One region of the Serratia sp. 121840015-1 genome, then DNA from elsewhere that is predicted to be linked to it. Evidence: predicted binding sites of a transcription regulator. Region 1 holds the regulator's gene; each other region holds the start of a gene.
What was found. Region 1 encodes Fur, which represses iron uptake genes when iron is present. Its sites were predicted from a motif close to ATAATAATGAGAACNACTATCAA; they were not measured.
Positions count from the first base shown of each region.

Region 2: a site for Fur is predicted at 8,449-8,471, ahead of sufA (Fe-S cluster assembly scaffold SufA). Genes of this name have one in related genera too.
Region 3: a site for Fur is predicted at 8,096-8,118, ahead of ACUXAC_RS01315 (Nramp family divalent metal transporter). Genes of this name have one in related genera too.

Region 1 covers NZ_JBSEYF010000003.1:365,104-375,424, forward strand. Annotated here, with positions in the region: gene ACUXAC_RS17995 (beta-N-acetylhexosaminidase) at 1-1,485, shown strand, start outside; gene fur (ferric iron uptake transcriptional regulator) at 1,731-2,177, opposite strand; gene fldA (flavodoxin FldA) at 2,507-3,046, opposite strand; gene ybfE (LexA regulated protein) at 3,311-3,598, opposite strand; gene ybfF (esterase) at 3,855-4,628, opposite strand; gene seqA (replication initiation negative regulator SeqA) at 4,853-5,395, shown strand; gene pgm (phosphoglucomutase (alpha-D-glucose-1,6-bisphosphate-dependent)) at 5,473-7,116, shown strand; gene ACUXAC_RS18030 (PadR family transcriptional regulator) at 7,308-7,949, shown strand; gene ACUXAC_RS18035 (DUF3861 domain-containing protein) at 7,949-8,248, shown strand; gene kdpE (two-component system response regulator KdpE) at 8,276-8,965, opposite strand; gene kdpD (two-component system sensor histidine kinase KdpD) at 8,982-10,321, opposite strand, start outside.
Region 2 covers NZ_JBSEYF010000001.1:1,762,526-1,772,846, forward strand. Annotated here, with positions in the region: gene pykF (pyruvate kinase PykF) at 1-792, shown strand, start outside; gene ACUXAC_RS08505 (major outer membrane lipoprotein) at 1,102-1,338, shown strand; gene ACUXAC_RS08510 (L,D-transpeptidase family protein) at 1,478-2,491, opposite strand; gene sufE (cysteine desulfuration protein SufE) at 2,789-3,205, opposite strand; gene sufS (cysteine desulfurase SufS) at 3,242-4,468, opposite strand; gene sufD (Fe-S cluster assembly protein SufD) at 4,465-5,751, opposite strand; gene sufC (Fe-S cluster assembly ATPase SufC) at 5,726-6,472, opposite strand; gene sufB (Fe-S cluster assembly protein SufB) at 6,516-8,012, opposite strand; gene sufA (Fe-S cluster assembly scaffold SufA) at 8,027-8,398, opposite strand; gene ACUXAC_RS08545 (hypothetical protein) at 8,926-9,330, shown strand; gene menI (1,4-dihydroxy-2-naphthoyl-CoA hydrolase) at 9,376-9,792, opposite strand; gene ydiJ (D-2-hydroxyglutarate dehydrogenase YdiJ) at 9,789-10,321, opposite strand, start outside.
Region 3 covers NZ_JBSEYF010000001.1:266,692-277,012, forward strand. Annotated here, with positions in the region: gene fepG (iron-enterobactin ABC transporter permease) at 1-265, opposite strand, end outside; gene fepD (Fe(3+)-siderophore ABC transporter permease) at 265-1,320, opposite strand; gene fepB (Fe2+-enterobactin ABC transporter substrate-binding protein) at 1,535-2,542, opposite strand; tRNA gene ACUXAC_RS01270 (tRNA-Lys) at 3,015-3,090, opposite strand; tRNA gene ACUXAC_RS01275 (tRNA-Val) at 3,098-3,173, opposite strand; tRNA gene ACUXAC_RS01280 (tRNA-Val) at 3,212-3,287, opposite strand; tRNA gene ACUXAC_RS01285 (tRNA-Val) at 3,317-3,392, opposite strand; gene gltX (glutamate--tRNA ligase) at 3,687-5,102, shown strand; gene ACUXAC_RS01295 (formate/nitrite transporter family protein) at 5,169-5,954, opposite strand; tRNA gene ACUXAC_RS01300 (tRNA-Ala) at 6,263-6,338, shown strand; tRNA gene ACUXAC_RS01305 (tRNA-Ala) at 6,399-6,474, shown strand; gene ACUXAC_RS01310 (NupC/NupG family nucleoside CNT transporter) at 6,593-7,780, opposite strand; gene ACUXAC_RS01315 (Nramp family divalent metal transporter) at 8,158-9,393, shown strand; gene ACUXAC_RS01320 (DUF2502 domain-containing protein) at 9,435-9,839, opposite strand; gene mgrA (L-glyceraldehyde 3-phosphate reductase) at 10,063-10,321, opposite strand, start outside.

The sequences.
Region 1 (10,321 bases):
CTGACGGAGGTCGGCGGCCAGCGCTGCCACGATCTGAGCGAAACCACCTGTCTGCTGCCGCAGTACGGCCAGGGGCCGGACGTCTACGGCGGCTTCTTCAGCCGTCAGGACTATATCGACATCATCAAATACGCCCAGGCACGCCAGATTGAAGTGATCCCGGAGATCGACATGCCGGCACACGCCCGCGCCGCGGTGGTCTCGATGGAAGCGCGCTATAAAAAGCTGCATGCCGCCGGGAAAGAGCAAGAGGCCAACGAATTCCGCCTGGTGGATCCGACCGATACCTCCAACACCACCTCCGTGCAGTTCTTTAACCGCCAGAGCTACCTGAACCCGTGCCTGGATTCTTCCCAGCGTTTTGTCGACAAGGTGATCGGCGAGATCGCCCAGATGCATAAAGAGGCCGGCCAGCCGATCAAGACCTGGCACTTCGGCGGCGACGAAGCGAAAAACATTCGCCTGGGCGCCGGCTACACCGACAAGGCGAAACCGGAGCCGGGCAAAGGCATCATCGATCAGAGCAACGAAGACAAGCCGTGGGCCAAGTCGCAGGTGTGCCAGACGATGATCAAAGAAGGCAAGGTGGCCGACATGGAGCATCTGCCGAGCTACTTCGGCCAAGAGGTCAGCAAGCTGGTGAAGGCGCACGGCATCGACAGAATGCAGGCCTGGCAGGATGGCCTGAAAGACGCCGAGAACGCGAAGGCGTTCGCCACCTCGCGCGTGGGCGTCAACTTCTGGGATACCCTGTACTGGGGCGGTTTCGATAGCGTCAACGACTGGGCCAACAAAGGGTATGAAGTGGTGGTTTCCAACCCGGACTACGTCTACATGGACTTCCCTTACGAGGTGAACCCGGACGAGCGCGGTTACTACTGGGGTACCCGCTTCAGCGACGAGCGCAAGGTGTTCAGCTTCGCGCCGGACAACATGCCGCAGAACGCGGAAACTTCGGTCGACCGCGACGGCAACCACTTCAACGCCAAGAGCGACAAGCCGTGGCCGGGCGCCTACGGGCTGTCCGCTCAGCTGTGGAGCGAAACCCAGCGCACCGATCCGCAGATGGAATACATGATCTTCCCACGCGCGCTGTCGGTGGCTGAACGCGCCTGGCACCGCGCCGGTTGGGAGCAGGACTATCGCGCCGGCCGCGAATACAAAGGCGGGGAAACCCACTTTGTCGATACCAAGACGCTGGAGAAAGACTGGCTGCGCTTCGCCAATATCCTGGGGCAGCGTGAACTGGCCAAGCTGGACAAAGGTGGCGTCGCTTACCGTCTGCCGGTGCCGGGCGCACGCGTAGCGGGCGGCAAGCTGGAGGCGAATATCGCGCTGCCGGGATTGGGCATCGAGTACTCCACCGACGGCGGCAAGCAGTGGCAGCGCTATGACGCCAAGGCCAAGCCTGCGGTGTCCGGTGAGGTGCAGGTGCGTTCGGTTAGCCCGGACGGCAAGCGCTACAGCCGCGCCGAGAAGGTCTAAGCCCGGTGCAACGGCCTGCTGCCCTGGCGGCGGCCGTATAACGAAGGGGGAATGCGTTCGCCCGCGCGTGTCGGCGTAGGGCGGACGTTGTAGTGAGAGTAGTACGTGGAGTAGCAGTGCCGCTGCAATTGTGATATTTCATGACATGATTTTCCCCCGGCTTGTCCGGGGATTTTTTTGCCCTTTGCACGGCAGGCATAAAAAAACCGCCTCGGTGTGAGGCGGTTTTTCATAGCCGGTCAGGCTTATTTCTTGTCGTGCAGCGTTTCGTCTTCGCGACAGTCACCGGTTTCACAGTGGCCGTACAGGTACAGGCTGTGGTTGGTGAGCTTGATGCCGTGCTGCTTGGCGATGTCACGCTGCCGCACTTCGATGGATTCGTCGCTGAATTCGATCACTTTGCCGCAGTCCAGGCAAATCAGGTGATCGTGGTGATGCTGTTGGGTCAGCTCGAACACGGACTTGCCGCCTTCGAAATTGTGACGTGTCACAATGCCCGCATCGTCAAACTGGTTCAGTACGCGATAAACCGTTGCCAGCCCGATCTCTTCGCCCATATCAATCAGTTTTTTGTACAAATCTTCCGCACTGACGTGATGGCATTCCGGATTTTGCAGTACTTCCAGGATTTTGAGTCGCGGAAGCGTGACTTTTAAGCCGGCCTTCTTCAATGCGATGTTGTTGTCGGTCATGCGAATTCAGTCCTGTTACTATGCTAATCAAGTTGAGGCGTACTCGCCTGTGGCATCGGTCGGCACAAAGAGTTAATGCGTCTCATTATAGAACCGGTTGTACTAAATGGAAACCGCCGGTTGTTAACAAAGATATAATTGCACTATTGCATGTTTTGCATGCAACGCCTTGATGGATGGGATAAACCGATATCTCAGTCTACCGTGACGGGGTGGGAAGTTACAAATCTGTAGCTTCTATCGCAGCAATCCCTGCTGCCGATGACGGCCCTGTGGGCACACTATGCACTTTACAGGGCCTTTGTTCAACCTTTCGCCAGTGCCGGGGCTTAGCCGACGATATCGGCCAGGCTCAGCTCTTCGACGATTTGTTTGACCCAGGCGTCCACGCGCTCGTTGGTCAGCTCAGGCTGACGGTCTTCGTCGATCGCCAGACCGATGAAGTGGCTGTCGTCCGCCAGGCCTTTGGAGGCCTCGAAGTGGTAGCCTTTGGTCGGCCAGTGGCCCACGATGGCCGCGCCACGCGGTTCGATGATGTCGCGGATGGTGCCCATCGCGTCACAGAAGTATTCCGCGTAGTCTTCCTGGTCGCCGCAGCCGAACAGCGCCACCAGTTTGCCGTTGAAGTCGACTTCTTCCAGCGTCGGGAAGAAATCATCCCAGTCACACTGCGCTTCACCGTAGTACCAGGTCGGGATACCCAGCAGCAGGATATCGAACCCTTCCAGGTCTTCTTTGCTGCTTTTAGCGATGTCATGCACTTCAGAGACGTCGTCGCCAAACTGTTTCTGGAGAATTTTCTGGATCATTTTGGCAATGTTTTCGGTATTGCCAGTGTCGCTGCCAAAGAAAATGCCTACAGTAGCCATATCGCGTATAACCTTTAAATTCAAGTAATTGCATTACTCGACGCCGGCACTGCCGCCGCTGACGCCGATTAAAATGATGCCATGGCAAGAGCCTTTCGCCTCCGGGGCGGGCGCCGACAGGCGCAGTCTCTTACCGGTAAATGCGTATCATGCCAGAAAGTGGCGCCGGGGTTTTATCGCATTTATGCGATGCCGGAGAATGAAGAAAAGCGTGGTCGATCCGGCGTTGTCCTTAACGCCGCGCCGCGCGTGCGGCCGAAGAGATCAATGTTCCGGCTGTTCTTCCGCCAGTTGTGCCAACAGCATCTGCTCGATGAGTTCGCTGCGGCTGATGTTGCGCTGTTCCGCCAGTTTGTTCAGGGCGTCCACCGCATCCGCGTTGATTTTCAGCTCTACGCGCCGCAATCCACGCACTTTATCGCGCCGTAGCTGATTGCGCTTATTGATTCTAAGCTGTTCATCGCGGGAAAGCGGGTTGGTTTTCGGGCGCCCCGGACGGCGTTCATCTGCGAACAGATCCAGCGTCGTGCGATCCGTTTGTTCTTTTGCCATAGGTAGCGGTACTGCAAGGGAGTTTGCATCAAAAAGCGCTCGCACGCTTCCGGAGGCATCGGTTAACACACTTCGGGCCAATAAACCCTAACCCAAATTCACCCCCGAACCGGCGTTCGCGAACGCGCTGGCGCGGTGGCAAAATTATAGCGCGCCATATTACCCCAGCAGATGGAGCGACGACAATGCCTAACTGCGGGCTAAACGCGCTAAGCCGTTATCTTTAGCGCGTTTTTTCGCCAGGTGAGTGCGTTTTTCAGGCTTCGTCGAGGAAACGGTGAATGGTGCGCAGCACCGCTTCCGGTTTTTCGGCGTGCACCCAATGGCCGGTGCCGGCGACGACGTGCGCGCGGGCCTGCGGGAACTGGCGGGCGATGGCCGCACGGTAGCTGTCCTGCACGTACGGCGACAGGCCGCCGCGAATGAACAGGGTCGGATGCGGCCAGGCCGGGACTTCCTGCCAGCCGGTGATGTCTTCGTAGCGTTCGATCAGCACCGGCAGGTTGAAGCGCCATTCGCCGTTGTGGAAGGACTTCAGCAGGAACTGGATCACGCCTTCTTCCTGCAGGTAGTCGCGCATCAGCTGGGCAGCCGCCTGGCGCTGGGTGATGCCGGCGGCGCTGACGGCCTTCAGCGCGGCGAAGATCTCGTCGTGGCGGCGGGTCTGGTAATTCACCGGCGCGACGTCGATGACGATCAGCCTGGCGACGCGCTCGGGCGCGATGGCGGTCAGCGCCATCGCCGCTTTGCCGCCCATCGAATGGCCGATGACGATCGCTTTCTCCAGCTGCAGTTCGTCGAGCAGCGCCAGCAGATCCTGCGCCATGGCGGCGTAGTTCATGTCGTCGGCGCGCGGGGAGAGGCCGTGGTTGCGCAGATCGACCTTGATCACCGTGTGCTGTTTATGCAGATCGCGCGCCAGCACGCCCAGGTTGTCCAGATTGCCGAACAGCCCGTGGATCAGCAGCACCGGCAGCGCGTCTGACTCGGCGGCCAGCAGTTGATAATGTAATTTCATGGCGAAGTTCATACTGAGAGAGATTCAGATTAGGGTATCATGATTGAATCGCACGATGAATCATGCGGAATTTTCGCGGCGCGGGCTTGGCAGTGCCGGCTATAGGTATTAGTCTGCATTTTCCGTCCGGAGGCACATTGTTGTGTTCGCCCCAGCGCTTTTAACCTTATAATCCCATGGCTTGAATGCAGGATCTGGCTTCAGGTTCTAAGTAGAAAAAACAGTATTGGATAAAGATGAAAACTATTGAAGTCGACGAAGAGCTTTACCGTTATATTGCCAGCCACACGCAACACATCGGTGAAAGCGCGTCCGATATTTTACGCCGCATGTTGAAATTCACCGCCGGGCAACCGGTGCGCGCGTTGCCTGCCGCCAGTGCGCCGCAGTCCGTCGAGCTGGAAAAAACGGCGCCGGCGCAGCGTCCGCGCGATCGCGTGCGCGCCATGCGCGAGCTGCTGTTGTCGGATGAATATGCCGAGCAGAACAAAGCGGTCAACCGTTTCATGCTGGTGCTGTCCACCCTGTATACCCTCGATGCCGCCGGTTTCGCCGCCGCCACCGAGGCGTTGACCGGCCGTACCCGCACCTATTTCGCCGGCGATCAGCAGACCTTGCTGGCCAACGGCACGCATACCAAGCCGAAGCATGTACCGGGCACCCCTTACTGGGTGATCACCAATACCAATACCGGCCGCAAACGCAGCATGATTGAACACATCATGCAGGCCATGCAGTTCCCGGCGGAACTGATCGAGAAAGTTTGCGGTACCGTCTAATTTAGCGAACAGCCCGTCATGATGGCCGTGCGCGACGTATTTGCCCGGTCACCGACAGGGATGAGGGAGATATGTCGATGGCGAATAATCCACGTGCCGGGCAGCCCGCCCGCCAAAGCGATCTGATCAACGTAGCCCAGCTGACGTCGCAGTACTATGTGCTGCAACCGGAAGCCGGCAATCCCGCACATGCGGTGAAGTTTGGCACCTCCGGCCACCGCGGCAGCGCACAGCGCCACAGCTTCAACGAAGCGCACATCCTCGCCATCGCTCAGGCGATCGCCGAAGTTCGTCATCAGCAGGGCACCACCGGCCCGTGCTACGTGGGCAAAGACACCCATGCGCTGTCCGAGCCGGCCTTCATTTCCGTGCTGGAAGTGCTGACCGCCAACGGCGTCGATGTGATCGTGCAGGAAAACAACGGCTTCACGCCAACGCCGGCGGTATCGCACGCCATTCTGTGCCACAACCGCCGCGGCGGCGCGCAGGCCGACGGCATCGTCATTACGCCGTCCCATAACCCACCGGAAGACGGCGGCATCAAGTACAACCCGCCGAACGGCGGCCCGGCCGACACCAACCTGACGTCGGTGATTGAAAAGCGCGCCAACGAACTGCTGGCGCAACAGTTGAAAGGCGTTCAGCGCCAGTCGCTGGACAAGGCCTGGAACAGCGGCCACCTGCATGCCAAAGACCTGGTGCAGCCTTATGTCGAAGGCCTGGTTGAGGTGGTCGACATGCCGGCCATCCAACGCGCCGGCCTGAAACTGGGCGTGGATCCGCTTGGCGGTTCCGGCATCGCCTATTGGCAGCGCGTGGCGGAGCACTACAAGCTGGATCTGACGCTGGTGAACGATTCCATCGATCAGACTTTCCGCTTTATGCACTTGGACCACGACGGCATCATCCGCATGGACTGCTCGTCCGAGTCGGCGATGGCCGGCCTGCTGGCGCTGCGCGACAAATTCGATCTGGCGTTCGCCAACGATCCGGATTACGACCGCCATGGCATCGTCACGCCGAAAGGCCTGATGAACCCGAACCATTATCTGGCGGTAGCCATCAACTACCTGTTCCAGCATCGCCCACAGTGGGGCGCCGATGTGGCGGTAGGTAAAACGCTGGTGTCCAGCGCGATGATCGACCGCGTGGTGGCTGACCTGGGCCGCAAGCTGGTGGAAGTGCCGGTCGGCTTCAAGTGGTTCGTGGACGGCCTGTTCGACGGCAGCCTGGGCTTCGGCGGCGAAGAGAGCGCCGGGGCCTCGTTCCTGCGCTTCAACGGCAAACCGTGGTCGACGGACAAAGACGGTATCATCATGTGCCTGCTGGCGGCTGAAATCACCGCGGTAACCGGTGAAAACCCGCAGCATCACTATGACGATCTGGCCAAACGCTTCGGTGCGCCAAGCTACAACCGCATCCAGGCACCGGCGACTGCGGCGCAAAAAGCGGCGCTGTCCAAGCTGTCGCCGGAGATGGTCAAGGCCAATACCCTGGCGGGCGACCCGATCACCGCCCGTCTGACTGCGGCACCGGGCAACGGCGCGTCGATTGGCGGCCTGAAAGTGATGACCGACAACGGCTGGTTCGCGGCCCGTCCTTCCGGTACCGAAGACGCATACAAGATCTACTGCGAGAGCTTCCTCGGGGCGGAACACCGCGAGAAGATCGAGCACGAAGCGGTCGAGATCGTCAGCGAAGTGCTGGCTTCCGCCAAGTAATCGCTTTTCTTGATTGATAAAAAGCGCTGTTTTTACAGCGCTTTTTTTATGCCTGCAATTTAGATATATCTTTTTATCGGCGCAGGCTTGCGCATTTAGATATATCGATCTAGATTAGCCTTATCGACGCTGTTTAGATATATCTAAACAATCTCGTATTGATGTTCACCGTTAAAGCGAGGTATCACGCTATGTTTCATCGATTAGGTTTACACCGGCATCACCACCACCATCATGAATGCGAAGAGGGTCGCCGTCATCGCGGCGGGCGCCATCACTTCGGCGGCGACGGCGAAGAGCACGGCCGGGGTGGGCGCGGCGGCCGGGGCGGGCGTCACCGTCTGTTCGAGCACGGCGATCTGCGTCTGGTGCTGCTGGCGCTGGTGGCGCGCAAGCCCAGCCACGGCTATGAGCTGATCAAGGCGATTGAGGAGGCCTCATCCGGCCTGTACGTGCCGAGCCCGGGGGTGATTTACCCCACGCTGACGCTGCTGGAAGAGCAGGATTTCCTTGAGCCGCTCACCACCGGCAACGGCCGCAAAAGCTATCGCATCACCGCCGCGGGCGAGGGCGAGCTGCAAAAGCATCAACAGGTGGTTGACGTCATTCTGGCGCGCCTGGCGGGTGCCGGCCGCGAGCATTATCGGCACGGCAACCTGGCGGAAGGCATCTACGACGCCATGAACCGCCTGCGCAGCCTGCTGCGCGGCAACGTGATGCGCGCCGATCTCACGCCGCAGCAGGTGGAGCGCATCAACGCCGCGTTGCTGACCGCCGTGGCGGCGATCGAAAGCGAAATGCATATTCAACCCACGCAGCAGGAGAAGAACTGATGCCCGGCCACCGTTTTACTATTACCGTTGAAGCCCTGAGCGATCGCCAGGGCAATCCCGTCGAGAAAGCGCCGCTGAGTTTTGAAGTGACCAACCACGACGATATTCTCGATATCGTCGAGCGCATCCGGGCGCGTGACGATCTGAACTTCGGCCCCGAGCAGAGCGCGGCCTTCGCCGTAGGCTTGAAGCTGTTCTCCGAAGTGATGATCGAAAACCGCAAACACCCGGTGTTCGCTCCGCTGCGCGAGGCGTTTAAGGAATTTATGGTCGGATTGAAGAAGGGGCCGGCGGCGTAAAGGCGCGGCAAACCGCGCCCGCCGAGGTTAAGGCATGAAGCGATAGCCGACGCCGGTTTCGGTCAGCAGGTGTTTGGGCCGGGCCGGATCGGCTTCGAGCTTCTGCCGCAGGTGGCCCATGTAGATGCGCAGATAGTGGCTGTGCTCCACGTAGTTCGGCCCCCAGACGTGGCTCAACAGCTGGCGTTGGGTGATCACTTTGCCGGCGTTGGCCAGCAGCTCCGCCAACAGGCGAAACTCGATCGGCGTCAGATGCAGATCTTCGTCGTTGCGCAGCACCCGGCGATTCACCAGATCGACGGTGATTTCCGAAAAGCTTATCAGCGGGCTTTCCTGTTGGCTGGCGGAGTGGCGACGCAGCGCGACCCGCACCCGCGCCAGCAGCTCGCCGATGCCGAACGGTTTGCTGAGGTAGTCGTCGGCGCCGGCGTCCAGCGCGGCGATTTTGTCCTCTTCGGCGTTGCGCGCCGACAGCACGATCACCGGAATGGCGCTCCACTGCCGCAAATCGCGGATGTAGCTCAGCCCGTCGCCGTCCGGCAAACCCAAATCAAGAATGATCAGATCCGGTTTGCGCGTGCCGGCTTCAATCAACCCACGCTGCAGCGTTTCACTTTCAAATACCCGCAGGCCTTCGCTCTCCAGTGCGGTGCGCACGAAGCGGCGGATCTCTTTTTCATCTTCAACAATCAGAATGTTGGTTGGCGTTATGCTCACGTTTCCCCTGCGTTGATTACAGATCGAAGGCGTCGCCGTCGATCTCGGGCGGTTTTTCCAGCGGCAGCACGAAGCGGAAGCTGGCGCCGCCGTTGGCGCCGTTTTCCGCCCAGATGCGGCCATCATGCACTTCAATAATGGCACGGCAAATCGCTAACCCCAAGCCGACGCCGGGGATCGCCGACTCTTTATTGCCGCGTGAAAACTTGTCGAAAATCAGCTGGAGCTGATCGGCGGGGATGCCGGGGCCGTTATCCCAGACCTCGACTTCCAGCCACTCGGGCAGCGTGCGGGCGCGAATGCCAATGGTGGCCTCGGCGCCGGCGTATTTATTGGCGTTTTCCAACAGGTTGGTGAACACCCGTTCCAGCAGGCTGCCGTCGCAGTTGACCAGGATCTGTTCCGGCGGCAGCTCGACCACGATCGGATGCTGGCTGAGCAGCGGCTCCAGCATGTGCAGCGAGGCGCCGACGATCTCTTCCAGCGACTGCCACTCTTTGCGCAGGCTGAAACCGCCGGACTGGATGCGCGCCATATCCAGCAGGTTATTTACCAGCCGGGTGGTGCTCAGCACCTGCTGGCGGATCTGGCTGGCCTGGGTGGCGTGATTGGAGCCTTCGGCCGCCAGGTCCAGCGTGAGGATTTCCGCCTGGCCGAACAGCACGGTCAGCGGCGTGCGCAGATCGTGCGACAGCGCCGCCAGCAGCGAGTTGCGCAGCTGTTCGCGCTCGGCGTCCAGCTTGGCTTCCTCGGCGCTGCGCGCCAGGTGCAGCCGCTCCAGCGCGCTAGCGATCAGCACCGCGAAGGTTTGCAGCAGCCGCTGCTGTTCCGGCACCATTAGCTGGCGCAGGTTGTTGGGCTCGATCGCCAGCAGGCCGAAGGTCTGCTTGGGGGTATTGAGCGGCAGCAGCTGGTAAGGCACGCCGGGCAGGGTATCGGTGCCGGCGCCGGCCGGCAGGCCTTTGTCGAAGCTCCAGCGTGCGATGGCCTCGTCTACCGACAGCAGTCCACCTTCCTCGCCGACCATCTGTTGCAGGCGGCCGTCTTCCTGCGGCAGCAGCAGCACGGTTTTCGCCTGGAAACTGCTGGAGAGGAAGTGGCGGCTGGTGTTGGCGATGTCGGCCACGGTCAGCGCGCGGCTCAGCCCGCGCGACATTTCGTACAGGTGGCGCGCCCGCTGCTCGCGGTAGCGCGCCACCCGGGCCTGATAACGCACCCCGGCGGTCAGGTTGCCGATGATGATGCCGACGGCGAGCATCACGCCGAAGGTCAGCAGATACTGCATGTCGCTGACGGCGAACGACCATTCGGGCTGGACGAAGAACAGATCGAAACTGGCGACGTTGATCACCGCCG
Region 2 (10,321 bases), on a different contig from region 1:
AAAGCCCACGGCGGCGAGCAGATCCAGATCATCTCCAAGATCGAAAACCAGGAAGGCCTGAACAATTTCGACGAGATCCTCGAAGCGTCCGACGGCATCATGGTTGCCCGTGGCGACTTGGGCGTCGAGATCCCGGTCGAAGAAGTGATCTTCGCCCAGAAGATGATGATCGAGAAATGCAACCGCGCGCGTAAAGTGGTGATCACCGCCACCCAGATGCTCGACTCCATGATCAAGAACCCGCGCCCTACCCGCGCGGAAGCCGGCGACGTTGCCAACGCCATCCTGGACGGTACCGATGCCGTCATGCTGTCCGGCGAGAGCGCCAAGGGCAAATACCCGCTGGAAGCGGTCAACATCATGGCCACCATCTGCGAGCGTACCGATCGCGTGATGCCTAGCCGCATCGATACCCTGAACGACCGTCGCAAGCTGCGCATCACCGAAGCGGTGTGCCGCGGTGCGGTAGAAACCGCCGAGAAACTGGACGCGCCGCTGATCGTCGTCGCCACCAGCGGCGGCAAGTCAGCGAAATCCGTGCGTAAATACTTCCCGAACGCAGTGATCCTGGCGCTGACCACCAATGAAACCACCGCGCATCAGCTGGTGCTGAGCAAGGGCGTTATCCCGCAGATGGTCAAGGAAATCGCCTCTACCGACGACTTCTACCGCATCGGTAAAGAAGCCGCGCTGGCCAGCGGCCTGGCGCAGAAAGGCGACGTTGTGGTGATGGTTTCCGGCGCGCTGGTGCCGAGCGGCACTACCAACACCGCCTCGGTACACGTGCTGTAATATAAAACGTGACATAATTACCTTGATCAAAACGCCGCTTTGCGGCGTTTTTTTTTATCGGCAGTAAACTATTTTTCTCAAAACGCAACCGCGATCCGCTCATTATTTAGCTAATAACAAATCGGAGTAGTCCCATGGAAGCCGGCTGTTTTCCCTCGTTTTTTTAACTAATTTGTAAAACCAGATGCAAGTTTGAGCGAACGATCAAAATAAAGCACCTCAACACTAAAAAATTATTCTCTTTCGAAAAAAGTTTGTGTAATACTTGTAACGCTACATGGAGATTAACTCAATCTAGAGGGTGTTATAATGAATCGTACTAAACTGGTACTGGGCGCGGTAATCCTGGGTTCCACTCTGCTGGCTGGCTGCTCTAGCAACGCTAAAATCGATCAACTGTCTTCTGACGTTCAGACTCTGAACGCTAAAGTTGATCAGCTGAGCAACGACGTGAACGCAATGCGTTCTGACGTTCAAGCGGCTAAAGACGACGCAGCACGCGCTAACCAGCGTCTGGACAACCAAGCTCACGCTTACAAAAAGTAAGTTAGCTTTGGTTATTGAAAACGGCGCACATTGTGCGCCGTTTTTTTTGCCTGCTCATCGGCCCGGGGGTTCTCCTTCGGCAGACAAAAAAAGAGGCTCAGCACGCTGAACCCCTCTTCGACCGCTCAGTCCTGCAAACTTAGTTCACTGAACTGATTGGCGCTGCCTTGAATGGGCTCTTATTCGCCGCAGGCGCCGCTACAGGCGTTAAACTCACCTCAGACGGGCTCTCCCCCACGTTGACCAGCACCGGCATGCCAGAACGGCGTACAACCGCGCTATCGAACACGGCGCGATCGGTTTGCCCATCTGCAGCGAAGGCTTTCTCCGCTTTAGACAACGCAATCGGCATGGTCTGCGGATCGTCGCTTTCTACCCGCGACAGCGGCTGGTGCACTTCCACATAGCGTTTGCCGTCCGGCTCAACCGAAATCTTCACCGGATCGTTGATCACCTGCACCCGCGTACCACGCGGCACCTGGTTGAACAGCGCTTCGATATCCGTCGGACGCAGACGGATACAGCCGGAGCTGACGCGCATGCCGATCCCGAAGTTGGCATTGGTGCCGTGGATCAGGTATTCACCGCGCCCCATCGCCAGACGCAGGGCGAACAGCCCCATCGGGTTCTCAGGGCCGGCCGGCACCACCGCAGGCAGCGTCACGCCTTGGGACTGATAGCGTTTGCGGATGTTGGCGGTAGGCGTCCAGGTCGGGTTGGGGATCTTCTGGCTCACGGAGGTCACTTCCAGCGGCGTGTGCATCCCGGTCTGGCCGATACCGATCGGATAGACGATCACTTTGTTCTCGCCTTTCGGATAGTAGTAAAGGCGCAGCTCAGCCAGGTTGACGATGATCCCTTCACGCTTGGTATCAGGCAGCAGCATTTGGGTCGGAATGGTCAGCACCGTACCCGGCTTAGGCAGGAACGGGTCGGTGCCGGGGTTGGCTTCCAGCATGCCCAGCAGGCCAATCTTGTAGTCGGCGGCGATCGCCTCCAGCGGACGGCCGTCGTTTGGCACGGTATAAGTGGTGTTTTCACCGATCAGACGGCTGTCCGGCGGCGGCAGCGGGTACTCGGTCGCACTGGCGGCCTGCGTGCCGGCCAATACGGTGGCGAAGACCATGCCCATTAAACTCAACGCACGTTTCATTATCATCCCTATATTTTTTATGACGGTTCGTCCCCAAGGCTAACGAGCGCCCGGCGGCGGGTAAATCAGACAATACCTGATTAATACTAGCAATGCTGGCATCAAAGGCAATAAGTTCTCTAAAAATCAACACGTTATAACGTAATCACCGCCGTTGATTGTCAACGAAACGTCAACGGATAAGCTGCTGAAATATCACTGAATTGGGGATGTTATCTGGGGGGAAAGCGTGGATTGTAAAGGCTCATTGACAAAACGAATGTATCAATGAGCCCTCAAGAACGGGGGCGTTCAGGCTCAGGCCAGCTGCGTGGCTTTACTGCGAATGGCGCGGATCATCGCCTCCAGCCCCTGTGAACGCGAAGGCGTCAGGTGTTGGCTGAGCGCCAGCTCGGCGAAAAACGGCCGCACGTCGAGCTCGACAATCTGCTGCGGCGTCAATTGGCGATACAGAATAAACACCACCGCCAGCAGGCCTTTGACGATCGCCGCGTCGCTGTCGCCGTGAAACTCGACCTGCCCTTGCTCATCGAGGCGCATCACAATCCACACCTGGCTCTGACAGCCGGAGATCAGGTTGCCGGCCTGCCGCTCAGCCTCGTCCAGCGGCGGCAATTTGGCGCCGAGTTCAATCACGTACAGGTATTTCTCCTCCCAGTTCAAACAGCGGGAGAAATTTCGCACCAATTTATCTTTGTCCGGCAAATTCGCCATGGGGATCCTTTTGTACCGCCGGGGACGCGCCCCGGCCTAGCCTAATAGCTGATGAATGCGTTGCAGCCCGGCCACCAGCCGGTCCACCTCTTCGCGGGTATTATATAACGCCAGCGAAGCGCGGCACATGCTCGGCACCTGATAAAACGCCATCAGCGGCATGGCGCAGTGATGGCCGGTGCGAATGGCGATGCCGTACTGATCGAGGAAGCTGCCGACGTCATAGGCATGGTGTTCCCCCAGATTGAAGGCGATCACCCCGGCGCGATGGGCCGGGCCATAGACTTTCAGCGTCGGCACCTGGCTGAGCGCCTTCAGCGCGTAGTGCATCAGCGACTGTTCATAATCGTGGATCGCATTCAGGCCCAGGGCTTCAACGTAATCAAACGCCGCCCCCAGCCCCATGATGCCGGCGGTGTTCGGCGAACCGGCCTCGAAGCGCCACGGCGGATCGGCGAAGGTGGTGCCCGCCGTCAGGCTGACCTGGCGGATCATCGAGCCGCCCCCTTCCCACGGCGGCATCTGCTGCAGCAGCGCCTGGCGGCCATACAGCATGCCGATGCCGGAAGGACCGTACAGCTTGTGGCCGGAAAACACATAAAAATCGCAGTCCAGCGCCTGGACATCGACGCGCTGGTGCATCACCGCCTGCGCGCCGTCCACCAGCACCGTCAAATTCGGCGCCAGGGCTCTGGCGCGGGCGATAATGTCGCGCACCGGGTTGACGGTGCCCAGCACGTTGGAGACCTCGGTCAGCGCCAGCAGTTTACAGGACGCATCGACCAGTTCCGGCAGCCGCGCCAGATCCAGCGTACCGTCCGGCTGTAGCGGCCACACCTGCAGCTGCAGCCCGCGCTCCTCCGCCAGCATCTGCCACGGCACGATGTTGGCGTGGTGCTCCATCTCGGTGATGAGAATCGCATCGCCCGGCTGCAGCAGGTGGCGGCCAAAGCTGTTGGCCACCAGATTGATGCCTTCGGTGGTGCCCTTGACGAACACCATCTCTTCCGCCGAGGCGGCGTTGATAAAGCGCGCCGCCTGCTCCCGCACCGCTTCCATCTGCTGAGTCGCCTCGGCGCTCAGGGTGTGGATGCCGCGATGCACCGCCGCATAACCGTGGCGGTAGAACTCCAGCTCGCGGTCGATCACCGCCTGCGGTTTCTGCGCGCTGGCGGCGCTGTCGAGATAGGCTAGCGGTTGGCCGTTCACCTCACGCGCCAGCAGTGGAAAATCGCTGCGCACGCGTTCAATCGGATAACTCATGCAGCCTCCCCCGGCAGACGCTGGGCGATGCGCGCCAGCACCCGTTCCCGGATGGTGTCGTTGGCGATGCCTTCGGTCAGCTCGGCGGCGAAGGCAAAGATGATCATCTGCTGCGCCGCGTGTTTGTCGATGCCGCGCGACTGCAGATAGAACAGCTGCTCTTCATCGATACGCCCCACGGTGGCGCCGTGGCTGCATTTGACGTCGTCGGCGTAGATCTCCAGCTGCGGCTTGGTATCCACTTCCGCCACCTTACCCAACAGCAGGTTATGGTTGGTCATCTGGCCGTCGGTTTTGATCGCGTGCTTGGCCACTTTGATCATGCCGTTGAACACCGCCTTGCCGCGATCGCTGACCACGGTTTTATGCAGCTGGCGGCTTTCGCAATAGCCTTTGTTGTGCTCCAGATAGGTGCGGGTATCGCAGATCTCTTTGCCCACCGGCAGCACCAGGCTGTTGATCACCAGGTTTGCGCCTTCGCCGTTCAGCTGTGCGCTGGTGTTGTGCCGCGTCAGGCCGGCACCCAACAGGAAGCTGTCGCTTTTCACCCGCGCGTCGCGGCCGATAACCAGATCGTTATGGGCAAAGTGGTAGCTCGGCTGGCTCTCAAACGCCAGCTTGCAGTGCAACAGCCCGGCGTTGTCCGCCACGTTGGCGGTCAGGCGCGCGCCGGTGAAGTGCGCGGCCTCGCCCAGGCTGACATAGTGTTCAATCACTTCCGCCTCGGCGCCGCGCCCGATCTCCAGATGGTGACGATGATGCACGGTGTTCACTTCCCCGGTGGCGCCGCGTCCGCTGCTGATGTGCAGCAGGTACAGCGGGCGGGCCGGGGCCTTGCCGGCCGGCAAGCGAATCAGGCTGGTTTCCTGCGCCAGGCTTTCGGTCAGGTGCAGGAAAATCTCCGGCTGGATCGGCTCCGGCAGCGCCTGCGGCGTGCCGTAGGCTGTCAACTCGAACTGGTAGTCGCCCAGATCGCCATCGCTGAGCGCGGCGCTGTAGCGGCCGTCGATAAACACCAGCCGACAGGCATCGATGCCGAGCGCCAGCGCCTCAAGCTGCTCTGCGCTCACCGGCGCGGGCTGCGGATCGAGGAACTGCTGCTCCAGCAGGCTCTCCAGCGGCGTGTATTTCCAGTTTTCATGCTTGCGCGTCGGCCAGCCGAGGCGCAGCGCCTGCTGCCAGTGCGCCAGCGCATGCGGCGAACGCTCGCCGCCGCGGCCTTCGAACAGGCGATACAGCTGCTGCAGCGCGTTTGAATTACTGTTGGTCGGTAAGCCAGCCATAGCCCTGCTCCTCCAACTGTTTCACCAGCGAGAAATCGCCGGATTTAACGATACGCCCCTGGGACAGCACGTGTACGTAATCCGGTTTGATGTAGTCCAGAATGCGCTGATAGTGGGTCACGATGATAAAGGCGCGCTTGCCGTCCCGCAGCGAGTTGACGCCGTTGGCGACGATCTTCAGCGCGTCGATGTCCAGGCCCGAGTCGGTTTCATCGAGAATGCACAGATCCGGCTCCAGCGCCGCCATCTGCAGAATATCGTTGCGTTTTTTCTCACCGCCGGAGAAGCCGACGTTGACCGAACGGGTCAGCAGATCGGCCGGCATATCCAGCAGCGCGATTTTCTCTTCGATGAAATCGGCGAAGTCAAAGCGATCAAGCGGCTCCTGCTCGCGGTATTTGCGCACCGCGTTGACCGACGTCTGCAGGAAGAAGTGGTTGCTGACGCCAGGGATCTCCACCGGGTACTGGAAGGCCAGGAACACGCCTTCGCCGGCGCGATCTTCCGGATCCAGCTCCAGCAGATCCTTGCCCTTGAAGGTGACTTCCCCTTCGGTCACTTCGTACTCTTCACGCCCGGCCAGCGTGGCGGACAGCGTGCTCTTGCCCGAGCCGTTCGGCCCCATGATGGCGTGCACTTCGCCCGGTTTGATCTCCAGATCCAATCCCTTGAGGATCTCGTTGCCTTCCACGCTGACTTTCAAATTCTTGATGCTTAACATGCTGTGTCCTCAGATAGCGCCGACGGCGCTAAAAATGCGGCGATTAACCCACGCTGTGTTCCAGGCTGATGGCCAGAAGTTTCTGCGCCTCGACGGCGAACTCCAGCGGCAGCTCGGAGAAAACGTCCTTGCAGAAACCGTTGACGATCATCGAAATGGCGTCATCCTCGCTGATGCCGCGCTGCAGGCAGTAGAACAGCTGGTCGTCGCCGATCTTCGAGGTGGTGGCTTCGTGCTCCAGCTGAGCGCTGTTGTTGCGCGCTTCAACGTAAGGGAACGTGTGGGCACCGCTGTCCGGCCCGATCAGCATCGAGTCGCACTGGGTAAAGTTACGGGCGTTTTCCGCCCCCGGCAGGATTTTCACCAGGCCGCGATAGGTGTTCTCGCTGTGGCCGGCGGAGATGCCTTTGGCGATGATGGTCGACTTGGTGTTTTTGCCGATGTGGATCATCTTGGTGCCGGTGTCCGCCTGCTGATGGCCGCTGGTCAGCGCCACCGAGAAGAATTCGCCGATCGAATTGTCGCCCTGCAAAATCACGCTCGGGTATTTCCAGGTGATGGCCGAGCCGGTTTCCGACTGGGTCCAGGACATTTTCGAGCCGGCGCCTTCACACAGCGCGCGCTTGGTGACGAAGTTGAGGATGCCGCCCTTGCTCTCGCCGCCGGAGAACCAGTTCTGCACCGTCGAGTATTTCACTTCGGCGTCTTTATGCAGGATCACTTCCACCACCGCCGCGTGCAGCTGGTAGCTGTCGCGCACCGGGGCCGAGCAGCCTTCGATGTAGCTGACATAGCTGCCTTCGTCGGCGATCAGGATGGTGCGCTCGAACTGGCCGGTTTTGGCGGCGTTGATACGGAAATAGGTCGACAGCTCCATCGGGCAGCGCACGCCTTTCGGCACATAGACGAAGGTGCCGTCGGAGGCCACCGCGGCGTTCAGCGCAGCGAAGAAGTTATCGTTGGAGGGCACCACGCGGCCCAGGTACTGACGCACCAGATCCGGGTATTCCTGGATCGCTTCGCCGAACGAGCAGAAGATCACCCCGCTCTCCGCCAGTTTTTCACGGTAAGTGGTAGCGACCGAGACCGAGTCGAAGATGGCGTCCACCGCCACCTCGCTGCCCTCGCGCACCGGCACGCCGAGCTGATTGAACGCCAGCTCCACTTCGCTGGTCAGGTAATCTTTTTCCGTCGCCGCGCCCGGTTGCTGCTCGGCGCCGGGTTGCGAACCGCAGGCATCGTCGCAGCTGCCGCAGGACGGCGCCGAATAGTAACTGTAGTCCTGGTAGTTCAGGCGATCGTAATTGGCCTTCAGCCAGTGCGGCTCTTCCATCTGCAGCCAGGCGCGGTAGGCCTCGAGGCGGAATTCCAGCATCCACTCGGGTTCGTTGCGCTTGGCCGAGATGGCGCGCACCACCTCTTCGTTGATGCCTTTGGCCAACTCATCGGTTGCCAGCTGGGTGAAGAAACCTTCTTTGTAGCGACCTTCGCTGACCCAAGCCTGCACTTCATTAGGCATTTCTACATTGCTTCGTGTCATGTTGATTGCATCGCTCAAACGCCAAAGCTCTCGCCGCACCCGCAGGCATGCTGAGCTTTAGGGTTATTGAATTTGAATATCTGATTCAGCCCTTCGCGGACATAATCTACCGTGGTGCCGTCGATGAACGGCATAGCCTTCAGCGGCACATAGAGTTTGGCGCCGTCGCGCTCAAACAGCAGATCGTCATCGGCGGGTTCGCGGGTCAGATCCAGCACATAGGCAAAGCCGGCGCAGCCGGATTGTTTCACCCCTAGCTGCAGCCCTTTCACCTGCGGATCCTGCTGCATCAGTTTCGTTATTTGTCGTACGGCGCTGTCGCTGAGCGAAATGCCTTGCCAGACATTTTCATCCAGAGAAAAAGTGCCGACATTTTCCGTTTGCATAGGGTCTACCTCACACTCGTGTTTGGCCACAGCCAATCTGGGTTGCTTATATGTTAGTGATAACGATTATCACTTCAACCGTTTGTTTTGCGGGGGTATCCGCCGCGAGCGCGGTTTTTCGCTGCGGCGCGCGGCAAGCCAACGGGACACCCGTGGCGGCTTGCGGCGTCAGGCGGCAAGGTGTGCATGCTATCCCTATGAATTCGTTATCTATCCTGCATCACCGTACCGCACTCCCCGGTGGCCCGTCAGCGTTACAGCGCTGCGGTGCGTTGCCGATCTAAACATTCATAGAAAATACCTATTTCTGCATTCTGTCTGTCGTAAATGTGCGTTTATCGGCATTTCGTGGCGCGGCGCAAGCGCGCGGCCCTCAGGTTAAAGTTTAGTCGCTCAGGATTAAGTTGGGTCGGCGGCGGTCTTTTACCCTCCTGAGCAATAAAAAAACGCCGCGCCGGGATTGATCGGCAACGCGGCAGTTTATATGATAATGATTATCATTCAATTTGAATTTGAGCGCGAAGCCAATGACTCTTTCGATCAACGCATGGTTGCTGGGCAAGATTGATGAATACAAATTCAGCGTGCGCGACGCCACGGTGGACTTTTATATGGCCGAAGCGGCGCTGCGGCGCCCGGAATGCAATATCGACCATCTGAAGCGGTACAACAGCGTCAGCCTCACCATGGCCAATCTGTGTCTGGAGAACGGCGACGACGACAGCTACCTGCACGCGCTCAGCAAGCTGCACAACCGGCTGATCGTCGAGATCAACAACCCACAGCGCTGCCAGCTGTTTCGGGTGCAAAGCTACCACTTCGCCCGCCACACGCTGACGCTGATCTGCCAAAAATATGCAATGGAAGGCACCTGGGAGAAGGCGAACGCGTTTCAAAAGGACTTCGTCAAACGCGTGCCGTTTCAACTGTAAGGTGAAAGGCTCCGCAGGCCGATCGCCTGCGGAAACCGGCGGGAATCAGTCGATGACCGCCGTGGTCAGACGCGAGGTGCAGCACAGCCGATCGCGCGCGTCAAAGATCTCGATTTGCCACACCTGATGGCGACGGCCGACGTGCAGTGCGCGACACACCCCGCGCACCTGGCCATCGAACACCGCGCGCAGGTGGTTGGCGTTGATCTCCAGCCCCACCACTTTCTGCTCGCCTTCGCTGCACAGGTAGCCGGCCATCGATCCCATCGACTCCGCCAACACCACCGATGCCCCGCCGTGCAACAGCCCGAACGGCTGCCGGGTGCGGCCATCGACCGGCATGGTAGCCTCGAGGAAATCTTCGCCCAGCTGGGTAAACTCGATGCCCACATGGCTGACCATGCAGCCGTCGCCGGCGCGGTTCAGCTGCTCCAGCGATGTTTCACGTTTCCACAATTTCACTCAATCATCTCCAGAAGTGCCTGTAATGGGTGGCGCACGCCATTGCCCTCGATGCGTTTCACCTGGCTGCGGCAGGAATAGCCGGTCGCCAGGCAGCGCTGCCGCGGCAAACGCTGCAGCGTCGGATGCCATGATAGCTCATAAATGCCGAGCGAGTTTTGCAGGTTCTTGGCTTCATGGCCGTAAGTGCCCGCCATGCCGCAGCAGCCGACGCTGACGTTCTCCAGTTTGGCGCCGAAGCGGGCGAAGATCGCCGCCCACTGTTGGCCGCTGGCCGGCAGCGCGGTGGTTTCGGTGCAGTGGCCGAACAGATACCACGGCTCGCCGGTCGCCGGCTGTTCGGCGCGATCCGCAATCCGCTGCTGCAGCCATTCATGCACCAGCTGCACCTGGAAATCGCCGCGTTCGGCACCGAGGATCTCGCGGTATTCGTCGCGGTAGCACAGCACCAGCGCCGGATCAACGCCCACCAGCGGCATGCCGAGCTGCGCCACACGGTTGAGGAAATCGGCGGTTTTGCGCGCGGTGC
Region 3 (10,321 bases), on a different contig from region 1:
GTGCGCCGCCTAACAGCAGCGCCATGGCGATACGCGGCAAGCGCCATTGGGTAACCACGGTGACCAGATTTTTCGGCGCCTCGCCGCTGAGCGCGGCAAAGACCTGTTCCAGCGAAAGCTGCAGCGTGCCGTAGCACAGCGCGGCAACGGCCATTGCCAGACACAACGCCAGCAGCGAAAGATTGACCAACAGCAGGCGCAGCGGCATGCGCCAGTTGATGACGCCGTCTGGGCGGCCGATATGCAACGTGTGGGGCAGACTCATCACAGACCCCCCAGCGTTTTCTTGCGGCGCACCAGCCAGATCAGCACCGGCGCGCCGATGAAGGCCGCCACGATGGAAACCCGCAGCTCACCGGCCGCCAGCAAACGGCCGACCACGTCGGCGCACAGCAGTAAAATCGGCGCCAGCAGCATGGAGTAGGGCAGGATCCAGCGCTGGTCGGGGCCGACCCACCAGCGGGCGATATGCGGCACCATCAGGCCGATGAAACTGATTGGGCCGACGGTGGCGGTCGCCGCACCGCACAGCAGCGTGATGGCGATCACCGCGACGACCTGAGTCAGCACCACGCGCGCGCCGAGCGCGATAGCCAGGTCTTCCCCCATGCCGATGGTATTCAGCGGCCGGGCGATGAGCAGCGTCAGCAGGCAGCCGAGCAAAATGGCGGGGGCGGTAACCGGCAGCGTGGACAGCGTGCGGATATCCAGCGTGCCGGCCTGCCAGAAGCGCAGTTGGTCGAAGGTTTGTGGATCGATCAGCGACAGCCCGGTGGTGATGCCGAGCAACACCGCGCCGATCGCCACGCCAGCCAGCGTCAGCCGCACCGGGTTGATGCGCCCGCCCGCCAGCGTGCCGATCAGGTAGACCAGCAGGGTGGTGAGGGCGGCACCGACGAAGGCGTAGGCCATATAGCTTTCGGTGGTGGCCGCGCCGAAAAACATGATGCCGATGACCACGGCGAAGCTGGCGCCGGCGTTGATGCCGAGCACGCCGGGATCGGCCAACGGATTGCGCGTCAACGCCTGAATCAGCGCGCCGGCGGCGCCGAGCGCCATGCCGGCCAAGATGCCCGCCAGCGTGCGGGGTACCCGGGCGTTGAGAATGATGGTGCTGTCGGAACCGCTCGCGGCGCCCTGCAGGCTGAGCCAGACGGTATGGAAGGGGATGGCTTTGGAACCCAGCATCAGGCTGGCAATGATGCACAGCAGCAACAGCGCCAAGCCGATACCGAACCCGGCGATGCGTTTGAAGCCACTGACGTAAGCTGCGTGCGGTGCGGACGAAAGCGTCCGCTCAGTCGGAGTGGGTACGTTCACACCGGTAACTCCTGTATGATTTTTATTCTCATTGTTATTTGCGTTCATGCGGGCGCTAATAGTAGCACGAGTTTACGCCCGCATGCACCCGCCGGTTGGTGGCGCAGGTGCGTTGACGATGTTAATAACTATTGATATTTCAATTGATTGAATGTGAACGGTTGCCCTGTTTATGGCAAACGTCGGCAGGAGGCTGGCCTGCCGACGGCGTGGTTCAGGGCTTTTTGAACAGCCGTTCGATTTGGTTCAGCATGTTGGTGGCGCTGTAGTAATCGAGACGGAAAGTGTCGTTGCCGACGGCGTAGACGTGCCGCTGTTCCACCGGCTCCAGATGTTTGAGGAACGGGTTGGTCAGCACCTCTTGCACTTTACGCTCGTTGGTGGCGAACAGGATCAGCGTTTTGCCGTTCAGGCCCTCGGCCATTTTTTCGCCGGAGATCTGGATGATGTCATGGCGTTTACCCATGCTGGCATTGCCTTTGGCGCTTTCCGGCGGGGTGGCCAGTTGGAAGCCGAGCTGGGTCAGCAGTTTGCCCTGGGCTGACCCCGGTGTCCACAGCATGGCCTCGCGGCCGTTGTCGGCATACACCAGCGGGGTGGTCGGCTGCGGCGGCAGCGCGATCGCCTGCTTCACTTGCTCCACGCGCTGTTCGAAACGATCTTCCGCCTGTTTGGCGCCGGCTTCATGGCCGGTGATCTCGCCGAGCTCGCTGGCCAGCTGTTGCCAGCTTTTGTCGCCATAATCGAGCACCAGCGTCGGCGCAATGGCGGACAGCTGATCATACAGTTTCAACGCCGAATCCCCGCCGGTTGCGGCGACGACGATCAAATCCGGCGCGGCGGCGGCGACGGCTTCGGCATTGGGCTCCACCTGATACAATCGTTCGACGTGGCGCTGTTTGGCTACCTCGCTCCACTGGGTAAAGAAGCCTTGTTTATCGGCCACCAGAGGGTTCGGGCTGGTGGCGCCGCTGGCGACCACCGGGGCGTCGATAGCCAGCAGCGTGCCGGTGATGGTGACGCTGGTGGACACGATGCGCTGCGGCGGTTTTTCCAGCGTGAACTTCCCTTTGGCGCTGTCGATGGTGCGCGGCCAACTGCTGTCGGCAGCGGGGGCGGACGGTTTCTGCCCGTCGCTCTTGTCGTCCGGGCCGCAGCCGCTGAGCAGCAGGCTGGAAGTGGCGATAAATGCAATGAACAGCTGGCGTAAGGATAGGGTCATGAGCGGGCTCTTTCTTTCCTTGAACTAAGGCGTATCAATCCGGCGGCGGATTGGCTGCGTGGTGGATGCCCGCTAATTTACCATTCAAGCCGCCAAAATGATAACCATTCGTATCTTAGCGTGTGGTGAATAGAGAGAATAAGAAGAAGGGGAAGTGAGTGCGGCAGAAACGAAAAAAGTGCCAAAAGGCGCTTTTTTCTGAATTGGTGGGTCGTGCAGGATTGATTCGGCCCGTGGCCTCACCCTGCGGGCAACGCTGCGCGTTGTCGTATCGCTGCGCGATGCTCGAACCTCTACGGCTATCCGCCTATTTCATAGCCGGCCCCTTCGGGCCAGCGCAAGCGCTGTTCAAAAGCATAAATGCTTTTGTCTTATCCTGCACGACTCGGTGAACTCTGTCGGCAAGAAGATTAAGTCGGGTTTAGGGGGGCGCAGAAACGAAAAAAGCGCCAAAAGGCGCTTTTCTCTGAATTGGTGGGTCGTGCAGGATTCGAACCTGCGACCAATTGATTAAAAGTCAACTGCTCTACCAACTGAGCTAACGACCCGCAGAAGTGGTGGGTGATGACGGGCTCGAACCGCCGACCCCCTCCGTGTAAAGGAGATGCTCTACCAACTGAGCTAATCACCCACTTCAGGACTTCCAGGTACTGCTAAACGAGAGAATGATGGTGGGTGATGACGGGCTCGAACCGCCGACCCCCTCCGTGTAAAGGAGATGCTCTACCAACTGAGCTAATCACCCTCATTCGTTCTCATTTTTACTCAACAAGATGGTGGGCGATGACGGGCTCGAACCGCCGACCCCCTCCGTGTAAAGGAGATGCTCTACCAACTGAGCTAATCGCCCCGTCTTGTTGGAGTCGCATTATAGGGATAGTTCAAAGTGAGTCAACGGTTTTTAAAATGATTTCAATCGTTCGCCGCAAATTTAGGCAGGGCGCGATAATTATCGCCAACGGCGCCGATTCTTTGCGCAACGCTATGCGAAACTCGCCGCAAAACGCGCGAAATCGACCGGTGCAATATCGTGTCGGCGTTGAGGAATTAGCGCGTGGTGATACAATGTCGTCCACTCTTTTTTCAATTCCGAGCAATCGTCGGCAACCGCCGACACGCGTTGCGTAATAAGGCAGTGAACCCAATGAAAATCAAAACCCGTTTTGCACCGAGCCCGACCGGCTATCTTCACGTCGGCGGCGCGCGTACCGCACTTTACTCCTGGTTGTTCAGCCGCCATGCGGGCGGTGAGTTCGTTCTGCGTATCGAAGATACCGATCTGGAACGCTCCACCCAGGACGCGATCGACGCAATTATGGATGGCATGAACTGGTTGAACCTGGATTGGGATGAAGGCCCGTATTTCCAGACCAAGCGTTTCGATCGTTACAACGCGGTCATCGACGAGATGCTGGAGCAGGGCACGGCCTATAAATGCTATTGCTCCAAGGAACGTCTGGAAGCGCTGCGCGAGAAGCAGATGGAAAACGGCGAAAAGCCGCGTTACGACGGCCACTGCCGCGACAGCCAGTGCAGCCACACCGACGACGAGCCGCACGTGGTGCGCTTCCGCAACCCGCAGGAAGGCTCGGTGATCTTCGACGACAAAATTCGCGGCCCGATCGAATTCAGCAACCAGGAGCTGGACGATCTGATCATCCGCCGCACCGACGGTTCGCCAACCTATAACTTCTGCGTCGTCGTCGATGACTGGGACATGGAAATCACCCATGTGATCCGCGGCGAAGACCACATCAACAACACCCCGCGCCAGATCAACATTCTCAAAGCGCTGGGCGCGCCGGTGCCGGAATACGCGCACGTGTCGATGATCCTCGGCGACGACGGTAAAAAGCTGTCCAAGCGTCACGGCGCCGTCGGCGTTATGCAGTACCGCGACGACGGCTATCTGCCGCAGGCGCTGCTGAACTATCTGGTGCGCCTGGGCTGGTCCCACGGCGATCAGGAGATCTTCTCCATCGATGAGATGAAAGAGTTCTTCACGCTGGAAGCGATCAACAAATCCGCCAGCGCGTTCAACACCGAGAAGCTGCAGTGGCTGAACCACCACTACATCAACCATATGCCGGCGGAAGAAGTGGCGGTGCATCTGGCATGGCACGTTGAGCAGCTGGGCATTGAAACCCGCAACGGGCCAGAGCTGAAAGACATCGTCAAACTGCTGGGCGAGCGTTGCAAAACGCTGAAAGAGATGGCGGAGTCCTGCCGTTACTTCTACGAAGACTTCAGCGAGTTCGACGCCGACGCGGCCAAGAAGCACCTGCGCCCGGTGGCGCGTCAGCCGCTGGAAGCGGTGCGCGCCAAGCTGGCCGCCATCACCGTCTGGACGCCGGAAAACGTGCACGACGCCATTCAGGGCACGGCGGATGAGCTGGGTGTCGGCATGGGTAAAGTCGGCATGCCGCTGCGCGTTGCGGTGACCGGCGCCGGCCAGTCGCCGGGCATGGACGTGACCGTGCATGCGATCGGCCAGAAGCGTTCGCTGCAGCGCATCGACATGGCGCTGGCTTACATCGCCGAGCGCGAAGCGCAAGCCTGATTCGCTGATACGTCATAAAGAAAAAGCCCCGTGGAGCGATCCCGGGGCTTTTTTCATGGCGGTGCGTCAGGCTTGCTCGCTAGCCGGCAGCCCCGGGCGGTAGGCGAGGAAATACATCAGCCCGACAAAGCCGGCGCCTCCCAGCGCGTTGCCGAGAAATACCGCGACGAAATTGGGCAGATACTGCTCCCAGCCCATGCCGCCGGCAAAGATGGCCGCCGGGATGATGAACATGTTCGCCACCACGTGCTGGAAGCCGATGGCGACAAAAGCCATGACCGGGAACCACATGCCGATCACTTTGCCCGGCACATCCTTGCTGGCGAAGGCTAACCATACCGCCAGGCACACCAGCCAGTTGCAGCCGACGCCGGAAATAAAGGCGTGCAGGAAGTCCGCATCCACTTTGGCCTGCGCGATCGCCAGCGTTTTATGCAAGAACGCACCTTCGGTCAGGCCCAGCAAATGACCGAAGAAGTAGGCGACGGCCAGGCTGCCGGCCAGGTTGGCCAGGGTGACCCAAAACCAGTTACGCAGCACGGCGATGGCGGGGATTTCGCGGGCAAACCAGGCCATCGGCAAGGTCATCATGTTGCCGGTCAGCAGTTCGCCACCGGCCAGAATGGTCAGGATCAAACCGATAGGAAAGACCGCGGCACCCAACAGGGCGCCGAAAGAGCCCCATTCGGCCGGCAGGGTGCCGATGACGTGAATATCCAGCAGAAAGCCGGTGGCGATAAAAGCGCCGGCGAGAAAGCCCAGAATCAACAGATTAGCGAGAGGGGCGCGGCTTTTGTTTACCCCGGCCTGAACGGCGAGGGCGGCGATTTCTTTTGGTGAATGCAAAGACATGACGGACTCGGTTTATAGTAATGAAGTTTGTGGCGCGGGCAGTCTATGCCGCTCGGGAGTCCGACTCAAGCGCATTTCACTAACATTCCGTTAATTAAAAATCAATGTGATATGCAGGGTCTTTTGCCATTTTGAGATGTAGCGCGCAAAATGGATGAACTCTGCACAAAGTGATGATTTTTTGGCGCCAAACATGCTGATTTGGCGGCTTTTTCAACGCTTGATTCAGGAATTCAATTTAGCCGTTGACAGCTTTGAGCGGGTTTCATATCATGCGCCCCGTTCACAGCACAAAGTGATTGTGGAACGGGGCTATAGCTCAGCTGGGAGAGCGCTTGCATGGCATGCAAGAGGTCGACGGTTCGATCCCGTCTAGCTCCACCAACCTTCTTCTCAGAGAGGTTGGGGAATACCGTAACGCCGGTCAACGCGTACCACTTTTGTGGGGCTATAGCTCAGCTGGGAGAGCGCTTGCATGGCATGCAAGAGGTCGACGGTTCGATCCCGTCTAGCTCCACCACCATTTAAAAAGCCGACCTTAGGGTCGGCTTTTTGCTTTGCGTTATTTCACCTTCGCCGAATGCAGGCCAACAAAAAAGGCGCCCGCAGGCGCCTTGTTATCGCAGTCGGCTCGAGGCTTAGCCCAGCACCAGACCCGCGATGGAAGCGGACAGGATGCTGACCAGCGTAGAGCCGTACACCAGCTTCAGGCCAAAGCGCGACACCACGTTGCCCTGGTGTTCGTTCAGGCCCTTGATCGCACCGGCCACGATGCCGATGGAGGAGAAGTTGGCGAAGGACACCAGGAACACCGACAGGATCCCCAGGCTGCGCGGCGACAGTTCGGCAGACACTTTCTGCAGCTCCATCATTGCCACGAACTCGTTGGAAACCAGCTTGGTGGCCATGATGCTGCCAACCTGCAGGGCTTCGTGTTTAGGAATCCCCATGATCCAGGCGAACGGATAGAAGAAGTAGCCGAGGATTTCCTGGAAGCTCAGGCCGAAGATGGCGCTGAACACACCGTTGAGCGCGGCGATCAGGGCGATGAAGCCGATCAGCATCGCGGCAACGATAATCGCTACTTTGAAGCCGGCCAGGATATATTCACCCAGCATTTCGAAGAAGCTCTGGCCTTCGTGCAGGTTGCCGAGGTGCAGCTCTTCTTCTTTATTGGTGTCGTACGGGTTGACCAGCGACAGCACGATAAAGGTGCTGAACATGTTCAATACCAGCGCCGCCACCACGAACTTGGCGTCCAGCATGGTCATGTAGGCACCGACGATGGACATGGACACTGTAGACATCGCGGTCGCCGCCATGGTGTACATGCGCTTTTCCGACATCTTGCCCAGGATATCCTTGTAGGCGATGAAGTTTTCGGATTGGCCCAGGATCAGCGAGCTGACGGCGTTGAACGACTCCAGCTTGCCCATGCCGTTCACTTTCGACAGCACGGTACCGATAATACGGATGATGAACGGCAGCACCTTGATGTACTGCAGAATACCGATCAGCGCCGAAATGAAGACGATCGGGCACAGCACCTTCAGGAAGAAGAACGCCAGGCCTTTGTCGCCCATGCCGCCGAATACGAAATCAGTCCCTTGTCCCGCAAACCCGAGCAGTTTGTCAAACAGCGCGGCAAATCCTTTTACGAAGCCCAAACCCGCTTCCGAATGCAGGAAAAAGTAGGCCAGCAGTACTTCGATAACCAGTAGTTGAATAACATAGCGAATGCGGATGCTTTTACGATCGCGGCACACCAACAGGGCCAGGATCGCCACCACCACTATCGCCAACGCAAAGTGCGCAATATGGGACATGTTTGCTCCAAATTTGAGGCAGGCTGAATTTCGGCTGTCATTTTATGTAACGCTACGTTTAAAAACGAGACTTCTATTGCAAATATGGAAAATCATAGCGGGAGTTCTCCTAAAGTGTTGCGCAAAAGCATAAAAAATCAAGACGTTAAAGCGGCAATAGGAAATTCGTATTCTTGTGCTAACCTATCTTTCAGGGGTATTGCAGCCAAAATCCCATCAGAAAAGCACGGAAATCGGCAAGCTCCGCGCTGAACCCTTCGATAAAACCGTTAATGTTGGCTATTACAGAGATAAGTTTTACCGCTCTAAATGCGCTTGATAATTATTATCATTTATATAGAGTGGAGATAAACGTAATTTCAGTAAGGGTTCAACATATGCTGAACAGTCGCGTGGTTGAAACCACCTCCGGGCGCTCCGCCAGGAAAATCAAACTCTCGCTGATGGGGCCCGCCTTCATCGCCGCTATCGGCTATATCGATCCCGGTAACTTCGCCACCAACATCCAGGCCGGCGCCTCGTTCGGCTACAGCCTGCTGTGGGTGGTGGTTTGGGCCAACGTGATGGCGATGCTGATCCAGCTGTTGTCCGCCAAGCTGGGCATCGCCACCGGGAAAAACCTGGCCGAGCATATTCGCGATCGCTTTCCGCGGCCGGCGGTGTGGGCTTATTGGGTACAGGCGGAGATCATCGCCATGGCGACCGATCTGGCCGAGTTTATCGGCGCGGCGATCGGCTTCAAGCTGCTGCTCGGCGTTTCCCTGTTGCAGGGCGCAGTGCTGACCGGCATCGCCACCTTTTTAATCTTGATGCTGCAAAAGCGCGGGCAAAAGCCGCTGGAGCTGGTGATTGGCGGCCTGCTGCTGTTCGTCGCCGCCGCTTATATCGTCGAGCTGGCGTTCTCCCAGCCGCAGCTCGCGCCGCTGCTGAAGGGCATGGCGCTGCCCGATCTGCCTAACGGCGATGCGGTATTTCTGGCCGCCGGGGTATTGGGCGCCACCATCATGCCGCATGTGATCTACCTGCATTCGTCGCTCACCCAAATCGGCGGCGAGCACGACAAGGCGGAGCGCTATGCCGCCACCAAAGTCGATGTCGCCGTGGCCATGACCATTGCCGGTTTCGTTAACCTGGCGATGATGGCCACCGCCGCCGCCGCGTTTCATTTCAGCGGCCACAGCGGCATCGCCGATCTCGATGTGGCTTACCTGACGCTGCAACCGCTGCTCGGGCAAGCCGCTGCTACCGTGTTCGGCCTGAGCCTGGTGGCCGCCGGCCTCTCCTCTACCGTGGTGGGCACGCTGGCGGGGCAGGTGGTGATGCAAGGGTTCGTGCATTTCCATATCCCGCTGTGGCTGCGGCGCGCGGTGACCATGCTGCCGTCGTTTATCGTCATCATGCTGGGGATGGACGCGACGCGCATTCTGGTGCTGAGCCAGGTGCTGCTCAGCTTCGGCATTGCGCTGGCGCTGGTGCCGCTGCTGGCTTTCACCGGCAATCGGGCGCTGATGGGGGAGATGGTCAACGGCCCAGTGGTGCAAAACCTGGGTAAGCTGATCGTACTGGTGGTGGTGGGATTGAACGGCTATCTGCTGATCGGCAGCGTGCTGTAGGCAAAAAAAGCGCGGGCCGGCATGGTGCCGGCCCGTCGTCGTTAATCGCGGTCGTCATCGCCGTGGCGGCGCCAGCGATCGTGATCGTGATGGTGTTTTTTCTCTTTCTTCCAGTAATGCTTGTCGCAACGGCGGTCGCACTTGTAATAACGGCCATCGCGAGAGTAGTAGTATTTGCGCCAATAGTCGCGATCGCGCCAGCGATAGCCGTCCCAGTAATAGCCACGCGAGCTGCGGTCGCCGAGATAGCGGCCCTGATGGCCTTGCCACCAGTCGCGATCGCGCCAGTCGTAACCGTCCCAGTAACGGCCGCGATTGTCCTGATCGCCGATGCGCAATGAAACGCCCGGCATCAGATCGATGCTGAGCCCTTCGGCGCGAGCCTGCTGTACGGCGGGCAACACCGTCGCCGCCAAGATAGCGGCCAAGAGCAGAGGTTTAAACATGACTTCTCCTTTCCGCTTGCGCGGCCTGGCCGTTAATCACTTTATGAAGCGCGTTCATCAGTTTAAAAAGCGGCCTTATCGTTATTTTTGCTGCAATATCGGCATCATAGCGCCGGCGCATAGGATTGAATCTGAGAGCCACTCTGAAAACGGCGCCGCAGGCCGAGATTTGAGATTTTTCTGGGGGATCGCCGCTCGGTGGAGCGGCGGTATTTGTAAGCGATTACAGTAGGATTTGTTCGATCTGCGCGAGCTCTTCTTCACTGAAATGACGATTGGCCAGCATGCCTACCGCGTCTTCTATCTGCGCATTCTTGCTGGCGCCGATCAGCACCGAGGTGACGCGATCGCCGCGCAGCACCCAGGCCAGCGCCATTTGCGACAGCTTTTGCCCGCGTTGCCGCGCCAGCGCATCAAGGCGGCGCACCTTGTCCAGCCGTTCGGCGGTCAGTTGCTCCGGCTGCAGGAAGCGGCTGCCGCTG